4 regions of the Streptomyces sp. NPDC045470 genome follow, and region 1 is predicted to be linked to each of the others. Evidence: riboswitches for the same ligand, from Rfam matches in the RefSeq annotation. Region 1 holds a riboswitch; each other region holds the start of a gene.
What was found. A riboswitch is a leader RNA that binds a small molecule or an ion and turns the genes downstream of it on or off. The one in region 1 is predicted to bind cobalamin.
Positions count from the first base shown of each region.

Region 1 (5,115 bases):
GCGGGCCGGGCCGCTGCCGCCGCCGTGATCGTCGGGCTGCTGGCCGTGGTCCTCTCCGGACACGACGGCGGGCGGCCCCGGCCGGACGAGCCGCCCGCGACCGCCCCGGCCGGCCAGGAACCGGAGTGACCCGCGACCACCCCGGCCGCTCAGGAACCCGAGTGACCCGCGACCGCCCGATCCGACTGCCCCGGCACCGCCCCGGCCACTCAGGAACCGGAGGGCCCCGGCACCGCCACGGCCGGCCGGTCGCGTTCCCCGGGCAGGAACGACACCTGCGGCGCACCCGTACGCGGACTGACGGTGACCTCGGCCGTCACGCCGTAAACCTCGGCCAGCAGCTCCTCGGTCAGCACCTCGGCGGGTGGCCCTGATGCCGTGACCTGCCCCTCGCACAGGACGTACAGGCGATCGCAGTAGTACGCGGCGAGGTTGAGATCGTGCAGTGCCACCAGGGCCGTGGCGGGCAGCCCGCGCAGGATGCCGAGCACCGTCAACTGATGCCGTACGTCCAGGTGGTTGGTCGGCTCGTCGAGGACCAGCAGGGAGGGCCGCTGGGCCAGGGCACGGGCGATGAGCACCCGCTGGCGCTCGCCGCCGGAGAGCCGGTCGAAGGACCGGTCCGTCAGCCCGGCCGCGTCCACCGACTCCAGAGCCCACGCCACCAGTGAGGCGTCCTCGGCGCTGTCTCCGTCCAGCAGCCGCTTGTGCGGTGTGCGGCCCATCGCGACGACCTCGCGCACGGTCAGGTCGAAGTCGGCGGCCGACTCCTGCACCACGGCGGCCACCGTGCGGGCCAGCCGCCGCACCGGCAGCGACCAGGCGTCCGTGCCGTCCACCCGGACCTGCCCCGCGTCGGGCCGCAGCACCCGGTAGACGGCGCGCAGCAGGCTGGACTTGCCGCTGCCGTTGGGCCCGACCAGGCCGACCACCTCGCCGGGCCGGGCGGCCAGGGACACGTCGCGCACCAGACGGTGTGCCCCGGCGGTGAGCGTGAGGCCGTCGACGGTCAGTTCGGTCGCGCTCATGCCACTCCTCGGTGCACGGTACGGCGGGCGTCCCGGCGCATCAGCCACAGGAAGAACGGTCCGCCGCACAGTGCGGTCAGCACACCGACGGGGATCTCCATGGGCGCGGCGACGGTACGCGCCGCGATGTCGGCCCAGATCAGGAACACCGCGCCGGCCAGTGCGGCGGCGGGCAGCACCCGGCGGTGGTCACCGCCCACGAACAGGCGCACCACGTGCGGCAGCATCAGGCCCACGAAGCCGATCGGTCCGGCCGCGGCCACCAGGACGCCGGTGACGAGCGAGAGCAGGACGAACATCCGGGCCCGGAACCGGGCCACGTCCAGCCCCATCGTGGTGGCGGCCTCCTCGCCCGCCAGCAGCAGGTTCAGCGACCGTGCCTGGACGAGCAGGACGGCGATGCCCAGCAGCAGCGCCAGGCCCGGCAGCCACAACGTGCCCCACTGCACCCCGCCGAGGCCCCCGAGGGTCCAGGCGAGGACCGCCCGGGCCTCGTTGCCCCGGTCGGAGGTCAGCAGCAGGATGTCCATCACCGCCGTGAGGACCGCCGCCATCGCCACTCCCGACAGCACCAGCCGTACCGAGGTGATGCGCCCGCCGGTACGCGCCGTCGTGTAGACGAGCAGCAGGGTCAGCAGCGCGCCGGCGAAGGCGGCGGCCGACAGCGACACCGGACCGAACAGGCTCACCCCGAAGACGATCACCATGACGGCGCCCAGGGACGCCCCCGAGGAGACACCCAGCAGATACGGCTCCGCCAGCGGGTTGCGGACCAGTGCCTGCATGGCCGTACCGATCACCGCGAGTCCCGCGCCCGTCACCGCGCCGAGCGCCACCCGCGGAGCCCGTACGTCCAGCACGATGGTCTCGCGCGCCCGGGACCACCCCGGGTCCGGCAGGTCGGCGCCCAGCGCGTGGGTCACGATGCCCCACACCTCGCCGGGCGGCACGTGCACCGACCCGATCGCCATCCCCGCCGTGGCGGAGACCAGCAGCAACACCCCGAGAACGACGAGGGTGACGGCGAAGGACCGGCGGCGCGGCGGCGTCTCGTGCCGGTGCTCGCGGACGACCGCCGTCCCGGCGGCGGCGGTCACCGGAACCGCTCGGGGTGCAGGGCGCGGGCCAGCTCCTCCACCGCGTACGGCGGCCGCACCCCCACCAGGGTCGCGGTCAGCGGCAGGACGACGAACCGCTTGTTCTTGACCGCGGGCACGTCGGCCAGCGCGGGCTGCGACAGCAGGAACTTCTTCTTCTGCTCGACGCTCCCGGCCCCCGCGTAGTCGTAGATCGCGATGACCTCGGGCTTCCGGTCGACTACCTGCTCCCAGGACGCGTCCCCGAAGACCTTGTCCAGGTCCGCGAACACGTTCCGGCCGCCCGCGAGCTGGATGATCTCGGTGCCGAGGCTCTTGCCGCCGGCGGTGAAGGCCGCCTTGTCGCCGCTGTCGTACACGAAGACCGGTACGGCGGGGGCGCCCTTGACCGCCCCGGTGGCCCGGTCCACCCGCGCCTTGAGGTCGGCGGCCAGCTTGTCGGCCCGTTCCCGGATGCCGAAGATGCTGCCGACGGTGCGGACCTCGTCGTACGCGTCCTGCATGGACACCTGCTTCTTCCCGCAGTACTCGCGGTTGAGGTAGGTGTTGATCCCGGCGTCGGCGAACGCCTTGCGCGAGCGGCCCTCGTTCTCGGCGAAGGCGCTGGCGTACCCGCCGTAGACGAGGTCCGGATCGGCTTCCAGAACGGTCTCGAAGGACGGCTCCTTCTTCGCCAGTTTCGGCAGCGCCTCGTAGTCCTTGCGCAGCTCCGGCAGGACGGCCGAGTCGGGGAAGGCGGTGCCGATCATGCGGTCCTCGAGTCCCAGCGCCAGCATCAGTTCGGCGGGGTGCTGGTGGATGGTGAGGACCCGGGAGGGCGGCTTCCGGTAGGTGGTACGGATGCCGCAGTTGTCGATGGTGACCGGGAAACCTTTCGCCGCGGTGGCCGCGGGCTCCGCGTCACCCGCGGTGTCCCGCGCCGTGCCGCAGCCGCCCAGCAGGACGGCGGACAGGGCCAGGGCCACCGCAGGTGCCGCGACGCGCCGGAACCGGCGCCGCCGGGCGGCGGGGGAAGAAAAGGGGGGACGGGTCGTGCCGTCGTACACGTAGAGCCTCCTGCGGAGTCCGCGCTCCTCGGAACGGGCCCGCGACAGGCCAGTGTCCTGACTCCCGGATCGACGCCCCCCCCGGCCTTCCCGCGCCGCGCGCGGTGGCCCGATCTGCCTGATGAAGGGTCACTCCCCGGTCACAGTGGCGGGACCGCGCCGGAATCGCACCGGCTTCCTGTCTCCCGTCGCGGTGATGACCAGGTGATATTACGGTCGGTCGGACCGGGGGCAAAGGGCGCGCGTACGGTTCCGCGCGCCGTCTACGGTGTGCGGGCGCCGGGCCGGCCGTGCGGCCCGGCGCCCCGGTCACGCCGCGCGGACCGCCCGGAGCACCAGCCGTTCGGCGTCCTGGTCGTACGGGCGGCCGTCGAAGCCACCGAAGACCTCGACCTCCTGGAAGCCCGCCTCCCCGGCCATCCGCCGCAACTCCACGGCGCTGTAGACGAACCAGACCAGGCTCGTACGCGTCACCCGGTCGCCCCGCACGAGCACCCAGTCGCTGCGCAACCGTGCCCAGTCGTCCAGCACCGTGTCGGTCTGCACCAGCAGGTCGTCACCGCGCTGCACCACCTTCGGCGGTGTGACCTTTCGGGCCAGCAGTTCCTTTCCGGCCATGTCCAGAAGCAGGGTCCCGCCGGGCGCCAGGCAGTCGTGCATCGTGCGCAGCACACGGGCGTTGTCGGCGGGGTCCTCGAAATAGCCGAAGGACGTGAACATGTTGAGAACCACGTCGAAGGCCCCGGGCTCGGTGAACTCCCGCATGTCGGACTGGACGTACCGGGCGGAGACTCCGGCGTCGGCGGCCCGCTTCCGGGCGCGGTCCAGCATCGCCGGGCTGCGGTCCACACCCGTCACACCGAATCCCCGGCGCGCGAGCGGAACGGTGAACACCCCCGGGCCGCAGCACAGGTCCAGCACCCGGGCCCCGGCCGGGAAGGCCAGCAGGGGAGAGGTGTCGAGCAGCTCCTCGGCCTGGGCGTGGCGCCCGTCGGAGAACAGGAAGTCGTAGAACTCGGTCCAGAAGTCATCGTCCTGGAATCCGCCCGTGTGCGTCATCGGGTACCGGTGTTCCTTCCGTGAGGTCGGTGAGGTCCGTGCGGGGGGTGGTGGGGGTGAGGTCGGCGGGAGCGGTGCCGCGCCCGCGCCGCAGGGCGAGCAGGAGCGGCGGCAGCAGGACGCACTGGGCCGCGGCGAACAGCCAGAACCAGCCCGCGTGCCCGGCGCGTTCGCCGAAGCCGTAGAGCTGCCCGCCCAGCACGCCGCTGGCACAGGCGCCCAGGCCGGCGGCGAGCCGCTGCTGTCCGAAGACCACGGCGTCCGAGCGCGGACTGCGGCGCAGGGCCTCCAGGTCGTTCTTGAGGAAGAGCACGATGTCGCCGAGCGTGATGAGGACACCGCCCGCCAGCAGGGCGGTCCGCGTACCGGCTGCCAGGACCGCCATCCCGGCGGCCAGGCCCGCGAACCCGATCGCCAGCGCGACGGGGTACCTCATCTGCCGGATGGCGCCCGACGCGAGCGGCTGGACGACGATGACCAGGACGAAGCAGGTCAGCAGCACCAGGCTGTAGAACTCGCTGGAGGCCCGCTCGACGGCGTACACGGCGAGGTAGTGCTGGAAGTGGAAGTAGAGGTAGAACGCCAGGCCGTTGGCGACGAAGGGGAGGACGGCGATACCGGTGAGCAGGCCCTGGCCGGACGCCGGTGCGCTGCTGGACCGGTCCTTCTCCGGCCCCACCGCCGGCAGACGCGCATGCCCCACGGCCACCACGGCGAACAGCGCCGTCACGACGAGGAACAGCGGGCCGGGGGACGACAGCACGAACGGCCCCGCGACGAGCGGGCCCACGGCCATCCCCGCGTTGAGCGCCGCGTTGCCCGCGGACAGGAACGCGGGCCGGCGCTCCTCGGCCACACCGTGCACCAGGTACGCCTTGTTGGCGG
Region 1 is NZ_JBEZAN010000026.1:31,499-36,613, reverse strand. It holds gene AB0A97_RS37720 (ferric reductase-like transmembrane domain-containing protein) at 1-129, shown strand, start outside; gene AB0A97_RS37715 (ABC transporter ATP-binding protein) at 210-1,028, opposite strand; gene AB0A97_RS37710 (iron ABC transporter permease) at 1,025-2,125, opposite strand; gene AB0A97_RS37705 (ABC transporter substrate-binding protein) at 2,122-3,171, opposite strand; cobalamin riboswitch at 3,201-3,391, opposite strand; gene AB0A97_RS37700 (class I SAM-dependent methyltransferase) at 3,481-4,230, opposite strand; gene AB0A97_RS37695 (MFS transporter) at 4,199-5,115, opposite strand, start outside.

Region 2 (5,115 bases), on a different contig from region 1:
GCGTGCTCCTCGATGAGGTCGCCGAGCCGGTCGAGCTGCTCCTCGCGCAGCGCGGCGAAGCTGGTGTCCGGCGCCGGGACGAACGCGCGGCCGGCGTCGGCGGCCACCCGCCGCAGGAACGCCCGCCGGAAGCCGTCGCTCTCCAGCGAGCCGTGCCAGTGGGTGCCCCAGACCGCGCCGGACCGGCAGCCGTCCAGGAAGGGCTGCCCGCCGAAGACCTCGGCCACGCCGTGGTGGATCTCGTACCCCTCGACCGGCTCGCCCAGCGCCTCGCCGGACGGCCGGGCCAGGGTCTTGTCCGCCGCGAACCGTACGCGTACGGGCAGCAGGCCCAGCCCGTCCACCGTGCCGGCCTTCGACTCGACCTCGTCCTCGATCCGTTCGCCCAGCATCTGGAAGCCGCCGCAGATGCCGAGCACCGGGCGGCCTTCCGCGGCCCGCCGCCGCACCGCGTCCGCGATGCCGCGCTCGCGCAGCCACTGGAGCGCTCGGACGGTGCCGCGGGTGCCGGGCAGCACCACCAGATCGGCGTCGGCCAGCTCTTCGGGACGGTCCACGAACCGCACCACGACGCCCGGTTCGGCGGCGAGCGCGTCCACGTCCGTGAAGTTCGACATCAGCGGTACGGCGGCCACCGCGACCCGCAGCACGTCGGCGCCGTGCGGCGGCGCGACGACGCTCTCGCGTACCGCGCCGCGCAGCGACACGCGCAGGCCGTCCTCCTCGTCGATGCCGAGTCCGTGCGCGAACGGCAGCACCCCGAGGGCGGGCCGCCCGGTCAGCTCCTTCAGCATGTCCAGGCCCGGCTCCAGCAGCGTCACATCGCCCCGGAACTTGTTGACGAGATAGCCCGCGACCAGCGCCTGGTCCTCCGGGGACAGCAGCGCCGTGGTGCCGAAGAAGGAGGCGAACACCCCGCCCCGGTCGATGTCGCCGACCACCACGGCCGGGATACGGGCGGCGCGCGCGATGCCCATGTTCACGATGTCGGAACGCCGCAGGTTGATCTCGGCCGGGCTGCCCGCGCCCTCGCAGATCACCGCGTCGTGCGTACGCCGCAGCTCCTGGAGGCAGTCCGTGACCGTACCGAGCAACTGCTCCTGACGGCCCGCGTGGTAGCCGCGCGCGCTCAGCTCGCCCACCGGCTTGCCCATCAGCACGACCTGGCTGCTGCGGTCACTGCCCGGCTTCAGCAGCACCGGATTCATCAGGGCGCTCGGCTCGACGCGCGCCGCGGCGGCCTGCATGGCCTGCGCCCGCCCGATCTCCGCGCCCTCGCGCGTCACGAACGAGTTCAGCGACATGTTCTGCGCCTTGAAGGGCGCCACCTTGATTCCCTTGCGGGCCAGCCAGCGGCAGATGCCCGCCGTCACCACACTCTTGCCCGCGTCGGACGTGGTGCCCGCCACCAGCAGCCCGCCGCCGAGCGGTGCTTGACCCGGTCCGTTCACGTGGCACTCCTCGCCGTCCGCACTCCGCTGCTCACTTGGCCCTCCTGGCTGTACGGGATCGTCGTACCGCTCCGGCTGTACGGGTTCGCCGTACAGCCCCCGCCGCCAGCCGGCCCGCGACCGTGGCCGCCAGGGCCAGCGCGCTCACCCGGCGCGACAGGGCCACGGCCCGCTCGATGTCCGGCACCGCGACCGGCCGGCCCGCGTCGCCGTTGAGCACCGGCCGGTGCTCGACCCGGCCGCCGTACGCCAGGGTGCCGCCCAGCCGCACCCCCAGCGCCCCGGCGAACGCCGCCTCCACCGGGCCCGCGTTGGGGCTCGGGTGGGACGGGCCGTCCTGGCGCCAGGCGCGCCACGCGCCCCGCCGGTCCGGGCCCGCCAGCACCGCCAGCGCGGCGGTCAGCCGGGAGCCGGGGTAACCGGCCACGTCGTCGAGCCGGGCCGAGGCCCACCCGAAGCGGCGGTGGCGTGGCGACTTGTGCCCCACCATCGCGTCCAGCGTGTTCACGGCCCGGAAGGCCAGCAGTCCCGGCACACCGGCGGCCGCGCCCCAGACCAGGGCGCCGACCACCGCGTCCGAGGTGTTCTCGGCGACGGATTCGACCACCGCGCGCGCCATCTGCTGCCCGTCCAGGGCCTGCGGGTCGCGCCCGCACAGGTGCGGCAGCCGCTCGCGCGCCACGTCCAGGTCGCCCGCCGCGAGCGCACCGCCGACGGCCCGCGCCTCGCGGCCCAGCGAGGTGCCGCCCAGGACGGCCCAGGTGGCGGCGGCGGTCAGTGCGACGGATGCGGGGAAGGCGGCGGGGGAGCGGCGTACGGCGCGGTCGAGCAGCGCGGCACCGGCGGCGGTGCCGCCCGCGAGCAGCGCGGTGTGCAGGGCGCCGGTCCCGCGGTGGTCGCGCCACAGACGGCGTTCCACTGCGGCCGCGGCCCGCCCGAAGGCGGCCACGGGATGACCGCGCCGGGGGTCGCCCACGACCAGGTCGCCGAGGAAACCCAGGGCCGCGCCGCACGCGTAGCCGGCGTGTTCGGCACGCATCGGATCAGACCGCCGTCGCGCCTCGGAGGGATGGCGTGGGGGTACGTCCAGCAGATTGCGCACTGCGGCCGGGCATGGCGGTAGGTCCTCACTCAGGGTCCGCGCCCTGGCTCGACGGGTACGGCGACGAGAGTCTCCTGGCTCCCCGGATCGGCGCTTCCCCCGGCCTTCCAGTCCGTACGGGAACCTGCGTCGCGGGACGCGGACCGTGGCCCTTGGTGGAGGGGCGCTCCCCGGTGACAGTGGCGGGACCGCGCCGGATTCTCACCGGACTTCCTCATCTGTCGCCGATTGGCTCCGGCAGTCCACCACGCTCCGCCAAGCCCGTCAACTCACGCTTGACCTGCGGTGCGGGGCGGCGGCAGTGCCTGTGTCCCAGGACACAGGCGTCCGGTGGCCGCGGCGGGGATGCCGCGGCCACCGGACGCCCGGGGTGCCGTGCCGTGGCTCAGGCGGCCACGATCAGGTAGATCCCGTACGCCACGGCCGCCGCGCACAGCGCGAAGCAGGCGTACGCCCCGGCCCGCGCCGCCCCGCCGGAAGCGGCGGGCCCGTCGGCGGTCACCGGCGTCCCCTCCTGCTGCGGCTTGCGGGACGTGCCGACGATGCCGAGGGTGAACAGGCCCACGATCCCGACCGTCACGAACAGCGTGACGCCGAAGACCTGGCCGAGAGCTGCCCAGTCGATGCTCATTGCGTTCTCGTTCCTCCGTGGGAGCCGTGCGGCCGGGTCAGCCGGCGGCCGAACCGGCCTTGGCGCGGCGCCGGGCGCGCTGCTCGTGCGGGTGGGCGGCCACCGGGGCGGCGATCACCGGGGCGGCACCGACCGGGTCCGCGATCCGGGCCGCGGCCACCGCGGGGGCCGGGATGGCGGCCGCGCCCGCCGCGACCGGGCCCGCGGGCGGCGGCGAGACGGTCTGCAGGGCGGCGGTGACGACACCGGCGGGCTCGGCGGCCGGGCCCTCGTTGACGTTGGTGTGGTCCACCGGCTTGCGCCGGGAGGCCATCCAGATCGCGCCGCAGACGGCGAGAGCCAGCACGGCGACGGTCGCGATGCCCCAGTCGCCCTGGTCCGCCAGGAGCGCGGCGCCCGCCGCGACCAGACCGGCGGCCGGCAGCGTCAGACCCCAGGCGGCGGCCATCCGGCCCGCCGTGGACCAGTGCACCACGCCGCCCTTGCGGCCCAGGCCGGAGCCCATGACCGAACCCGAGCAGACCTGGGTGGTGGAGAGCGCGAAACCGAGGTGGGAGGAGGCCAGGATGGTGGCCGCGGCGCCGGTCTGGGCGGCGAAGCCCTGCGGCGGCTGGATGTCGGTGATGCCCTTGCCCATCGTGCGGATGATCCGCCAGCCGCCCAGGTACGTGCCGAGCGCGATGGCCAGGCCGGCCGAGGCGATGACCCACAGCGGCGGGTCGGCGTGCGGGGCGACCACACCGCCGGTGATCAGCGCGAGGGTGATCACGCCCATCGTCTTCTGGGCGTCGTTGGTGCCGTGCGCGAGGGAGACCAGGGCGGCCGAGGCGATCTGTCCGGCGCGGTAGCCCTTGGCGGTGTCCTCCTCGGCGCGGTTGCGGGCGAGCCGGTAGGTCAGCCGGGTCGCGGCCGTCGCGGCCAGTCCGGCCACGACGGGAGCGGCGACGGCCGGGATGAGGACCTTCATGACCACGGCGCCGCCGTGCACGCCGCTCGGGCCGACGGCCACCAGGGTCGCGCCGATCAGACCGCCGAAGAGGGCGTGCGAGGAGCTGGAGGGGAGCCCGGCCAGCCAGGTGACCAGGTTCCAGACGATGGCACCGACCAGCCCGGCGAAGATCACTTCTGGTCTGATGCCGGCGGTCTCGTCGATGATCCCGCCGGAGATGGTCTTGGCGACCTCCACCGACAGGAACGCGCCGACCAGGTTGAGGACCGCCGACATCGCCACCGCGATCTTGGGCTTGAGTGCCCCGGTGGAAATGGTGGTGGCCATGGCGTTGGCCGTGTCGTGGAAGCCGTTCGTAAAGTCGAACACCAAGGCCGTGACGATCACGATCCCGATGAGAAGCGTGATGTGTTCCATTCACCCAGGCAATCAGTTCGTTGGGCAGTGACGCTCGGACCGTACGGACGACGGGTGAACGGAAGGTGAACTGGGGCGGGCGCCACAGTGACGCCCCCGCAGGGGTGGTGCGGAGGCGTCCGTACCGTCTCCCGGGGCCCATGCGTACCAGCACGGACGCCTCGTGCGCCGCAGGCGTACCGGGGCCGGGTGCGCCGGGGGCCGGGCGTGTCGGGGTGCCGGGTGTGCGGGAGCGCCGGGCGTGTCGGGTGCCTGGCGTGCGGGGGCGCCGGGCGTGTCGGGGTGCCGGGCGGGGCGGCGTGTCAGCCCCGGGCGAAGCGCCGCAGCCCGGTGACCGTGCCGTTCCACTTGTCCTGGTCGCCGGGCAGCGCGCCGGACCCGGCGTGCTGCCAGATGCTCGGGTACAGCCAGCCGGCGGGCAGCGTGCCCGGAGTGCTGTGCCAGCGGGCCAGCCATAGGGGGTGGGTGGCGGCGAACGCCCGGCTGCCGCCGGTGCAGCCGTTCCACCACCGGGCCGTCGTGTAGATCACCGGCCGCCGCCCGGTCTGCCGCAGCACCTCGTTGC
Region 2 is NZ_JBEZAN010000001.1:61,073-66,187, reverse strand. It holds gene AB0A97_RS00320 (cobyric acid synthase) at 1-1,451, opposite strand, end outside; gene AB0A97_RS00315 (cobalamin biosynthesis protein) at 1,483-2,490, opposite strand; cobalamin riboswitch at 2,621-2,771, opposite strand; gene AB0A97_RS00310 (hypothetical protein) at 2,939-3,184, opposite strand; gene AB0A97_RS00305 (inorganic phosphate transporter) at 3,222-4,550, opposite strand; gene AB0A97_RS00300 (lysozyme) at 4,853-5,115, opposite strand, start outside.
Region 2: it holds a riboswitch for cobalamin, as region 1 does, so the genes downstream of both, AB0A97_RS00315 (cobalamin biosynthesis protein) here and AB0A97_RS37705 (ABC transporter substrate-binding protein) in region 1, are expected to answer to the same signal.

Region 3 (5,115 bases), on a different contig from region 1:
GGGCTGCTGGCGTTCGGGGCCGACGACCCGTATGCGGGCAAGCTGCGCGATGTCGCGCACCGGGCCGGACACGCCGAGGTGCTGACGGCGGTCGACGCCGACGGCGCGGTACTGGGGGCGGTGACCTTCGCCGCTCCCGGCAGCCCGTACGCCGAGATAGCCGGTCCCGACGAGGGCGAGTTCCGGATGCTGGCCGTCGCCCCCGCCGGCCGCGGGCGCGGCACCGGCGAAGCGCTGGTGCGCGCCTGTATGGACCGCGCCCGCTCCCTCGGCCTGTCCCGCATGGTGCTCTCCGCCATGCCGCAGATCAAGAACGCCCACCGTATGTACGAGCGCATCGGGTTCACCCGCATACCCGAGCGGGACTGGGAGCCGGTGCCGGGCATCGAGCTGTGGGCGTTCACCTGTGAACTGGGCGAGGCGTCCTAGAAGCGACGGCCGGGGCGGGGGCCGCCGGGGCCGGGCTGGGAGGTTACGGCCCCACCCGCCGCACGAACACGTCGGAGACCCCGTTCGTGTCACCCGGGACCAGGTTGGCCGCGTCGGAGTCGAAGGCGACGAGGCGGCCCCTGGCGTCGGTGGAGGCGTTGGAGGACCAGGCCAGGGCCTGGGTGCCGTCGGCGGCGACGCTGGCCCGTTCGACGGTGCCGGTGCGCATGTCGCGGACGAAGACGTCCTGCGCGTCGTTGGTGTCCCCCGGCACCAGGTCCGGGGAGGAGGACTGGAAGTACAGGCGGCGGTTGTCGGCGGACAGCACGCCCAGGCCGGAGGACCCGGACAGCGGCTGCTTGCCGTCGTGGGTGAGGCTCATCTGCTCCGTCGTGCCTTTGACGAGGTCGCGGACGAACAGGTCCGGGCGGCCCGTCGGATGGCCGGGCACCACCTCACCGTACTGGCTGGAGAAGACCGCGTGGCGGCCGTCGGGGCTGAGCGAGGCGTTCCAGGCGCCCACCGTCTCGCCGGCCGAGCTGAGGCTCGCCACGCTCGTGCGGCCGGTGTCCAGGTCGTGCAGGAAGAACGGGTAGCTGTGCGGTCGGCGCGGGTCGGCCTCCGGGCGAGCGGCCCGGGTGGACTTCGGGGGGAGATTGGCCGCCTTGGAGATGAAGCCGACCTTGCGGCCGTCGTAGCTGATCACCGGGTTGGCGGAGGGGCCGGTGGCCTGCTCGCCGCCGGTGACGGAGACGCTGACCCGCGTCACGCTGCCGGTCCTGCGGTCGCGTACGAAGATGTCCTGGGCGCCGTTGGTGTCGCCGGGCACCAGGTCCTCGCGGCTGGAGGCGAACGCCACGTACCGGCCGTTGGCGCTGATCACCGGCGCCTGGGCACCCTGCTTGCCCTGCGGGGGCCGCCCGTCGAGGGTGACGCTCTCGGTCCGTCCGGTCCTGCGGTCGTGGACGAAGATGTCGGTGTCGGCGTTGGTGTCGCCCGGCACGAGGTCGGCCGCGTCGGAGGCGAAGGCGACGTATCGCCCGTCGGCGCTGAGGGAGGGGGTGGACGACCAGGAGCCGGCCTGGGTGCCGTCGCTCGCCACGTTGACGCGCTGGACGGTGCCCGTCCGCAGGTCCTTCACGAACACGTCCGACTGCCCGTTGGTGTCACCGGGCACCAGGTCGCTCGCGTCGGAGTCGAAGGCGACGTACCGGCCGTCGGCACTGATCGCCGAGCCGGACGAGCCGCCGTTGGCCTGCGCCCCCTCGGCGGTGACGCTGGCCCGCTCCGTGTCGGACGGCGGCGCGGTACGGGCGCCGGCCGTGGTCGCGGGCAGCAGCGCGGCGAGCGCGCACACGCCCGTCACGGCGGCGAGTCTCCGGGCGGTGGTGCGGGTGGTCCTCATGTTCGGTTCCCCTCCTGGTCGGTGCGCCGGTGTCCGGGTGGTGCCGATGCGCCGCTGCGCCGTACGCCCGTTCCGGCCGGGCGCCCCGGCGTCGGTGCGTCGGTCGGTACATGCGTCAGTGCGTCAGTGCTCCAGCCGCCGGACGAACACGTCGCCCGTCCCGTTCGTGTCCCCGGGCACCAGCCCCTCGTCGCGCGAGTCGAAGGCCGCCAGCCGTCCGGTGGCGTCGGGTGCCGCGGTGTTCGTCCAGGACGCCGACTGGCCGCCGTCCGCACCGACGTTGATCCGCTCGACGTGCCCGGTGCGCAGGTCGCGGACGAAGCCGTCCACCTGGCCGTTGGTGTCGCCGGGCACCAGGTTGGTGGCCGCGGAGGTGAAGAAGATCCGCCGGTTGTCGGCGCTGAGCCGCCCGGCGGAGGACCAGCCATTGCCCTGGGCGCCGTCGTACGCGCGGGACAGCAGCCGGGTGGTGCCGCGCTCCAGGTCGCGGGCGAAGAGGTCGTACGTGCCGTTGGTGTCGTCCGGCACCACGTCCGCGGCCAGGGCGGAGAAGACCGCGTACCGGCCGTCGGGGCTGAGCCGGGGGGACGGCGACACGCCGACCACGGCGCCCGTGGTGCTCAGGCTCGCCGCACGGGTGCGCCCGGTGGCGATGTCGTGGACGTACAGGGGGTCCTGCGGCGGCGGGCGGCGGAAGCCGGGGCCGGCGGGGGTGAGGTTGGTCGCCTTCGAGGTGAACGCGATCCGGCGGCCGCCGGCGCTGATCGACGGGAAGGCGGACGGGGCGTTCGCCTGGGTGCCGTCGCTCGCCACGCTGACCCGTCGCGTCGTTCCCTTCTGCACATCGTGGACGAAGATGTCCAGGCGCTCGTTGGTGTCGCCGGGCACCAGGTCCGGGCGGTAGGAGCCGAAGGCGAGGCGGTGGCCGTCGCCGCTGAGGGCGAAGTTCTGCACCCCGTATCCGTACGGGGACCTCCCGGCGCCCGCGGTGGGACTCACGGTGCGCACGGTGCGGCGGTCGTGGACGAAGACGTCGCCCTCGCCGTTGGTGTCGCCGGGGACCAGGTTCGCCGCGCCGGAGTAGAAGGCCACATACCGTCCGTCGGCGCTGATCCCGGGCGATCCGGAGAGGGCGTCACCGGGCGTGCCGTCACCGGCGACGCTGACCAGGTCGACCTTTCCCGTCCGTAAATCCTTGACGTAGACGTCCTGCTGGCCGTTGGTGTCCGTGGGCCCCAGATCGGTGGCTTCCGAGGTGAATGCCACGAACCGCCCGTTCGCGCTGAGCTCCGGATCGCCCGAAAAACCGTTTCCCTGCGTCCCGTCCATGGCAACACCGACCCGCTCGGTGGCCGGAGCCGCCCGCCCCGCGGCGGCTGCCGGTGACGCCGTCAGCACCCCTGCCACGACGCACGCCCCCGCCATCAGCCCCACGACGCGCACGGCGCCGCGCGCCGCACCGGTTCCTCGCATGTTCCCCCTCGCACAAGGCCCCCACCCGCCCCGCCGACCGACGGAGCAGACAAGGAGCCAATACGCTCCAGGAGCCCCGGTCAACGCGTCAGGGGCATTCCGCGCCACCAATACGCCCCCTGCATCAGCCCCCGTCCAGGCCGCGGCGGACGGCCCGGCGAACGGCCGGGCGGATGGCCCGGCGAACGGCCCCGGCCCCCGGGAACAGCCCCGGAGCCACCGCGTGGCACCCTCTCGGAGGCCCCGGAAAACCCCGGGAAACCGCCCCGGAACGGCCGTCGAATACCACGGCTCCGGACATCCCCGCGCCAACGCGACACAAGATATGGGGGTGGGTGCACGAGGCAGCACAAGATGTATGCTCGTGCTCGCTGTCGTCGCAGGGGAATCCGGTGCGAATCCGGAACTGTCCCGCAACGGTGTACGAAGTGCGTCAATCCGCACCCGTGAGTCCGAAGACCTGCCCACAGTACGCCCGCGCCAGGACCGGCGCGGACGTCGATACGTCCGGGTCTCGCGGGTTGGACCGGTGGACGCTGCGCGGTGTGCCCGCGCGCCCCTTGCCGTACCGGGGGTGCCGCACGCCCGTACGCGCCCCGTGCCCTCCCCAGGCCCCCGCCGAGTGAGGGAGAGCAGCACGTGACCATCGCGCCAACGGAGCCCGCAGCAGCCGAGCAGGTCGTGCAGCCCGCGAAGGACACGCAGCCCCGGCAGGGCCACGGCGGCCAGGCCACGGACGGCCCCGGCGCCGCCCTGCTGCACACGCTGACCGACCTCACCGTCGACCTGCCCGCCACCGACCCGGGCAAGATCGCCGCCGCCGCGCTGCGCGGCCGCCACCCCGGTTCCGACGAGGCCGAGCTGCGCTCGCTGGCCATGGAGGCCGCGGCCGGCCTGATCGGCGACGAGCCGCAGTACTCCAAGCTGGCCGCCCGCCTGCTGACCCGCGCCATCGCGGAGGAGGCGGCCGCGGAGGGGGCGGTCGCCTTCTCCGCCTCCGTCGCCGTCGGCCACCGCGAGGGCCTGATCGCCGACAGCACGGCGGAGTTCGTACGGACCCACGCGGACCGCCTGGACGAGCTGGTGGAGCGCGCGCTGACGGACGGCGCCGACGACCGGTTCGGCTACTTCGGCCTGCGTACCCTGCACTCCCGCTACCTGCTGCGCCACCCGATCTCCCGCCAGGTGATCGAGACCCCGCAGCACTTCCTGCTGCGGGTGGCCTGCGGCCTGGCCGAGGACCACAGCGAGCGGGCACTCGCCGACGTCGCCGAGCTGTACCGGCTGACCAGCACGCTGTCGTACCTGCCCTCCTCGCCCACCCTGTTCAACTCCGGTACCCGGCACCCGCAGATGTCCTCCTGCTACCTGCTGGACTCCCCGCTGGACGAGCTGGACTCGATCTACGACCGCTACCACCAGGTGGCCCGGCTGTCGAAGCACGCCGGCGGCATCGGCCTGTCGTACTCCCGGGTCCGCGCCCGCGGCTCGCTGATCCGCGGCACCAACGGCCACTCCAACGGCATCGTGCCGTTCCTGCGCACCCTGGACGCCTCGGTCGCGGCCGTGAACCAGGGCGGCCGGCGCAAGGGCGCCGCCTGCGTCTACCTGGAGACCTGGCACGCGGACCTGGAGGAGTTCCTGGAGCTGCGCGACAACACGGGCGAGGAGGCCCGGCGCACCCACAACCTGAACATCGCGCACTGGATCCCCGACGAGTTCATGCGCCGCGTCGAGGCGGACGCCGACTGGTCGCTGTTCTCCCCCAGCGACGCGCCCGAGCTGGTGGATCTGTACGGCGACGAGTT
Region 3 is NZ_JBEZAN010000002.1:703,057-708,171, forward strand. It holds gene AB0A97_RS09450 (GNAT family N-acetyltransferase) at 1-429, shown strand, start outside; gene AB0A97_RS09455 (hypothetical protein) at 473-1,834, opposite strand; gene AB0A97_RS09460 (hypothetical protein) at 1,958-3,307, opposite strand; cobalamin riboswitch at 3,649-3,790, shown strand; gene AB0A97_RS09465 (ribonucleoside-diphosphate reductase subunit alpha) at 3,947-5,115, shown strand, end outside.
Region 3: it holds a riboswitch for cobalamin, as region 1 does, so the genes downstream of both, AB0A97_RS09465 (ribonucleoside-diphosphate reductase subunit alpha) here and AB0A97_RS37705 (ABC transporter substrate-binding protein) in region 1, are expected to answer to the same signal.

Region 4 (5,115 bases), on a different contig from region 1:
ATGCAGCGAGCGAGAAGACGGCGCCTTCTGAGCCCCTCTGTTGTTCGGCAACTGCCAGATCAGCGCGAAGCCGCCAGTTCCGCACCGATGGTCCCTCCCGAACCGTAACGTCAGCCCATCCCGGCTCCCGGCGGTTGAGACCAAGATCCGAATGATACGCGGACCAACGTCCCCCAGCGCCCGTGACAACCGCCATCGCAGCAGGTCAGCAGCACCGGCGGCTTCCGGCGTCACGTACACAGCCGCCGGCGTGGTCGTGGGCCAGCGCCCGCTTGGGATTGCTCTGGGACCCCTGGGACTTTCGGCCAGATCAACGGGCATCGGCGCGAAAGATCGATCTGCCTGGTCAACGCCCTTCGACCACCCATCGCGGTGGGTTACGGGCCCGGCCGGTCTCTTCTACGGCATCTGGGGCGCCACGGACGAGGAGGAACGCCGCAAGCTGACCACCTACCGCCAACGCAAACGCCGAGCCGCGTGACGCGCACGAACGCGGGGTTCTCCCCGGCACTCCGCATTCGCCCCGGCCCCACGGCTGCCACCTCGTCAACCAGGAGGGCCTATCCTGCTCCACCGAAGTCGATTCGCCTTCGGCCCAGGGGCCTTCCCGAGGGGAGCAGCGACGGAATGACCAAGAAGAGGCAGCTTTCGCAGCATTCGCCGGATTCCCTGAAAGTAAGGAAAAACCACCACCACGCCTGACGAAACCGCTGGTCGAAGCCTGCGGTCCCCGCGCGTGCGGGGATGGTCCCACTCCCGACACCGAACGGCGCCTCCGCATCCTGCGGTCCCCGCGCGTGCGGGGATGGTCCTACCCGCCGGGCAACGGGCGGGCCCCACACAGGGGATGCCCGCCCGCCACCTCCGCCTCTTCAAAGGGCGCGGCGGAAAGTCACCCGGTCCAGCGCGGGACCGTCGTAGTCCGCGATCGGGGCCGACGGGGTGAAGCCCAGGGCCCTGTGGAAGGCGATGGAACCGGTGTTGTGCGGCGAGGTGATGGCGCGTACCTCGGTGCGGCCGGCTGCTGCCGCGCGTTCGAAGAAGGTGGTGTAGAGGCGGCGAGCGACGCCCTGCTGGCGCAACTCGGGGTCCACTCCGACGAAGTGGATGTACGCCTGGTCCGCGTGGTCGGCGGAGTGGAAGCCTACGAGGAACGCCCGGATTCCCCGCACGTCCTCCAGCACCAGACTGGTGTCCGCGAAGTGTTGCAGGAAGAGGCGTGGCAGCAGCAGGGAGAGTTCCCTCGCTTGTTCCGGGGTGCGTGAGTCGCCCCACCAGCGCTGGACGCACTCCACGAGGGTGGTGTGGTCGGTCGTACGGGCCCGGCGTACGTCTTGCATGCCCTGCCTTTCGGTTGGGGGTGATGGGGATGCGAGGGGGGTGCGATGGGGATGTGATCGGCATTGGAACGCTCAGCTACTCGCGGTAACTGGGTGACGTCGCGGAGCGCTGCACTCGGTCAAGGCCGGGAGACAACCGTTCAGGGGTGGGTAGTTTCCAGTTTCTCGGCCGTGGGGTCGGTGGGTGCGATGTGTCCCTCCTTTTTACGTCGCGTCCTGTGATGGTCTGCCGTCGTCGATGAATTCGAGGAGACGCTCGACGAGCCGGTCCGGCTCGTCGAGCGACACGAAGGCGCGTGAACGCTCCGCGATGGCGACCGAGCGTGCGCCTCCAGGGAACAGTCCGCGTCCGGTTCGAGCGGCGTGCGGTGTCCCCCTAACGGCATGTCGGGCAGCACGATGTGGAACCGGTCGTGCAGTCCCGGGGCCAGCGGGTCCCACAGGTGTCCGTCGACCATCAGACCGTGCACGAACAACAAGTTCCTTCCCTGCCCGGCATGCCGCAGGTCGATGCGGCCGCCGGCCGTTTCCATCTGAGCGGTCCGAGTCTGCACTTCGGACACCTTTCCGCGTTCGCCCACAACGTAGAAATGCTCGCAGTGAAGGGTGTGAGCGCCCCCACCCACCGGACCTGGCGGCACGCGCGGTGTGTCGCTTGATCTGATCGAACCCGTCCTCGGACCGCGAGCAACGTGTATGCCTGCCTCGCCGTGTTCAGGAAGACGTACGCAGCCAGTCCTCGAAGCGGGTGGTGGCCAGTCGGGCGCTGCCCTCGTCGGGGACGAGGCTGCGTTCGGTGAGTTCGGAGCCGAAGTAGCGGGCGTGCGGGTCGGGGGCGACCGTGCGCGGGTCGTGCCAGGCGTGCAGGGCCCGGGCGACGAGTTCGTCGAAGCGGAAGACTTCGGGGCCGGCCACTTCGGTGGTGGCTTTCTGCGGGATTTCCACGGCGGCCTTGGTCACCGCCTCGGCGACGTCCTCGGCGGCCAGGGGCTGGAAGAGCACGGGTGGTACGCGCACGGTGTCGCCGTCGGTGGCGGCGTCGGCGATGCCTCTGACGAACTCGAAGAACTGTGTCGCCCGGAGGATCGAGTAGGGAATCGGGCCCTGTTTGATCAGCCGCTCCTGGACCACCTTCGCCCGGAAGTAGCCGTTGTCGGGCAGGTCGTCGATGCCGACGATCGACAGCGCCAGGTGATGCGTGACGCCCGCCGTGGCCTCGGCGGCCAGCAGGTTGCGGGTGGAGGTGGTAAAGAATTCCAGGACCGCCGACTCCTCGAAGGAGGGCGAGTTGGCCACGTCCACGACCACCTGGGCTCCGGCCAGCGCGGTGTCGAGGCCCTCGCCGGTGAGGGTGTTGACGCCCGTACTGGGCGCGGCGGGCACGGCCTCGTGTCCGCGCTCGGTGAGTCTGCCGACCACTTTGCCGCCGATGAGGCCGGTGCCTCCGATGACCACGATCTTCACTTCGTCTGCTCCTCGCGCTGTTGGCGCCCGCTGGGGCGGAGAGGCGTCAGGGCTCCCGGGGTGCGCGCAGGTGAGCGCGCTGTTTGAGTTCTTCGTCGTCGACCAGGACGGACATGGGCTGCCCCGGTACGCAGAGCATGGTGACGACGAAGCGCAGCCGCGTGTCGGTGAGGGCGTTGCCGTCCTGGTAGTGGATGACGTCACCGCCGGGCTCCCAGAACGCTTCCCCGGCGCGGACGATCCGCTCCGGCTCACCTTCCAGTTCGAAGCGCATCTCGCCCTCCAGCACGTACCCGAAGGCCGGCCCTGGGTGGCGGTGCGGCGGGGCACCCTGGTCGCCGGGCGGGTACTCGATCTGGACGGTCGACACGTGCGCGCCCTCCGGGATGGCGGGCGGGACGACCTCTTGCAGCACGGTGAGCGCGGACTTCCATGCCTCCGAGGGCGGGTGTTCGTGGGTGCCGGGCATGGCGGGTCCTCCTTCTGCGGTGCCGATGCCGGCGCCGGTGCCTGTGCCGGTATCGGTAGCGATGGCGGTGCCGCCCCGGTGTGCGGTGCCGGCCCCCCGGTGTACGGCACCAGGCCTCGGCGAACGGCCCGCCGGTAAGCGGCCCGGCCGGGAGATGTCCCATTGTTCAGACCCCCGGCATGCCCGGTGAGCGCCGATCCGGACACATCCGGGACGCCGTACGGAGCCTCGGCCCCGCCCGTCCGACCCGGCTCCGCCCGTCCCCGTCCCCGCCGTCCCGCCCGGCTCCGCCCCCGCCCGCCCCCACCCCTCCCCCCCGTGTCCCATCTCACGTACCACCATGTGAACAAGGGTGTCCCTACCGGGTGCGACCGATCTACGCTGTCCGGTGCAGCTGGTTCGCCCTGCCCGCCAGGCAGGCGCGTCGTAAGAGGGAACCCGGTGGGAATCCGGGACTGCCCCGCAGCGGTGAGCGGGAACGACCGCCGTCATACGCACTGGATCCGGGCCGCGGATCCGGGAAGCGACGGCCAATAGGTGTCCGCCGGACGATGGTCCGGCAGGCGTGCCCGCGAGTCCGAAGACCTGCCCGTTGCCCGCGCGCGTCCGTACGTGCGCGGACCTTCCGGTGACCTCGAGGGCGGGTCGGCGACCACAGCAGGCGGGCATGGGTGCCGTTCGGCGCCGGGTGGCCCGTCCGGTGCGTCATTCCTTCGCGTTCTCGTCCCGTCACCGGGCTCGGAGAAGATCACGCTCGCGAAGGAGAGTTCCGTGACAGCGAAGCCCGCAGCCGCGGCAGCACGGGCCACCGTGTACGGCTACCCCCGCCAGGGACAGCACCGGGAACTGAAGAAGGCCGTCGAGGGGTACTGGAAGGGCCGCGTCACCGCGGACGCCCTCCGGGAGACCGCGAAGGACCTGCGCCGTTCCAACTGGCAGCAGCTGGCCGACGCCGGCATCCACGAGGTGCCGACCGGTGACTTCTCGTACTACGACCATGTGCTGGACACCAGCGTCATGGTCGGCGCTGTCCCGGAACGCCACCGCGCCGCCGTCGAGGCCGACGCCCTGGACGGCTACTTCGCGATGGCGCGCGGGACGCAGGACGTGGCGCCGCTGGAGATGACCAAGTGGTTCGACACCAACTACCACTATCTCGTGCCCGAGTTGGGGCCTGACACCGTCTTCTCCACCGACTCCGCCAAGCAGGTCGGCGAGGTGCGGGAGGCACTCGCGCTCGGTCACACCCCGCGCCCGGTCCTCGTCGGCCCGGTCACCTACCTCCTGCTGTCCAAGCCGGCCCCCGGTGTGGCCGCCGACTTCGACCCGCTGACCCTGCTCGACCGGCTCCTGCCCGTCTACGCGGAGGTACTGGCGGACCTGCGCGCGGCCGGCGCCGAGTGGGCGCAGTTGGACGAGCCCGCCCTGGTGCAGGACCGCACCCCGGCCGACCTCAACGCCGCCGAGCGCGCCTACCGCGTCCTCGGTACGCTCGCCGACCGCCCGAAGCTGCTGGTCGCCTCGTACTTCGACCAGCTCGGCGAGGCCCTGCCGGTACTCGCCAAGGCGCCCGTCGACGGTCTCGCGCTGGACTTCACCGAGGCCGCGGCGGGCAACCTGGACGCGCTCGCCGCCGCCGGCGGCCTGCCCGGCAAGCGGCTGGTCGCCGGAGTCGTCAACGGCCGCAACATCTGGATCAACGACTACGAGAAGTCGCTGGCCACGCTCGGTACGCTGCTGGGTCTGGCCGACCGGGTCGACGTGGCCGCCTCCTGCTCGCTGCTGCACGTGCCGCTGGACGCCACCGCCGAGCGGGACATCGACCCGCAGGTCCTGCGCTGG
Region 4 is NZ_JBEZAN010000022.1:107,647-112,761, reverse strand. It holds gene AB0A97_RS36280 (GNAT family N-acetyltransferase) at 873-1,340, opposite strand; gene AB0A97_RS36275 (hypothetical protein) at 1,481-1,894, opposite strand; gene AB0A97_RS36270 (SDR family oxidoreductase) at 2,055-2,804, opposite strand; gene AB0A97_RS36265 (cupin domain-containing protein) at 2,851-3,273, opposite strand; cobalamin riboswitch at 3,701-3,860, shown strand; gene metE (5-methyltetrahydropteroyltriglutamate--homocysteine S-methyltransferase) at 4,045-5,115, shown strand, end outside.
Region 4: it holds a riboswitch for cobalamin, as region 1 does, so the genes downstream of both, metE (5-methyltetrahydropteroyltriglutamate--homocysteine S-methyltransferase) here and AB0A97_RS37705 (ABC transporter substrate-binding protein) in region 1, are expected to answer to the same signal.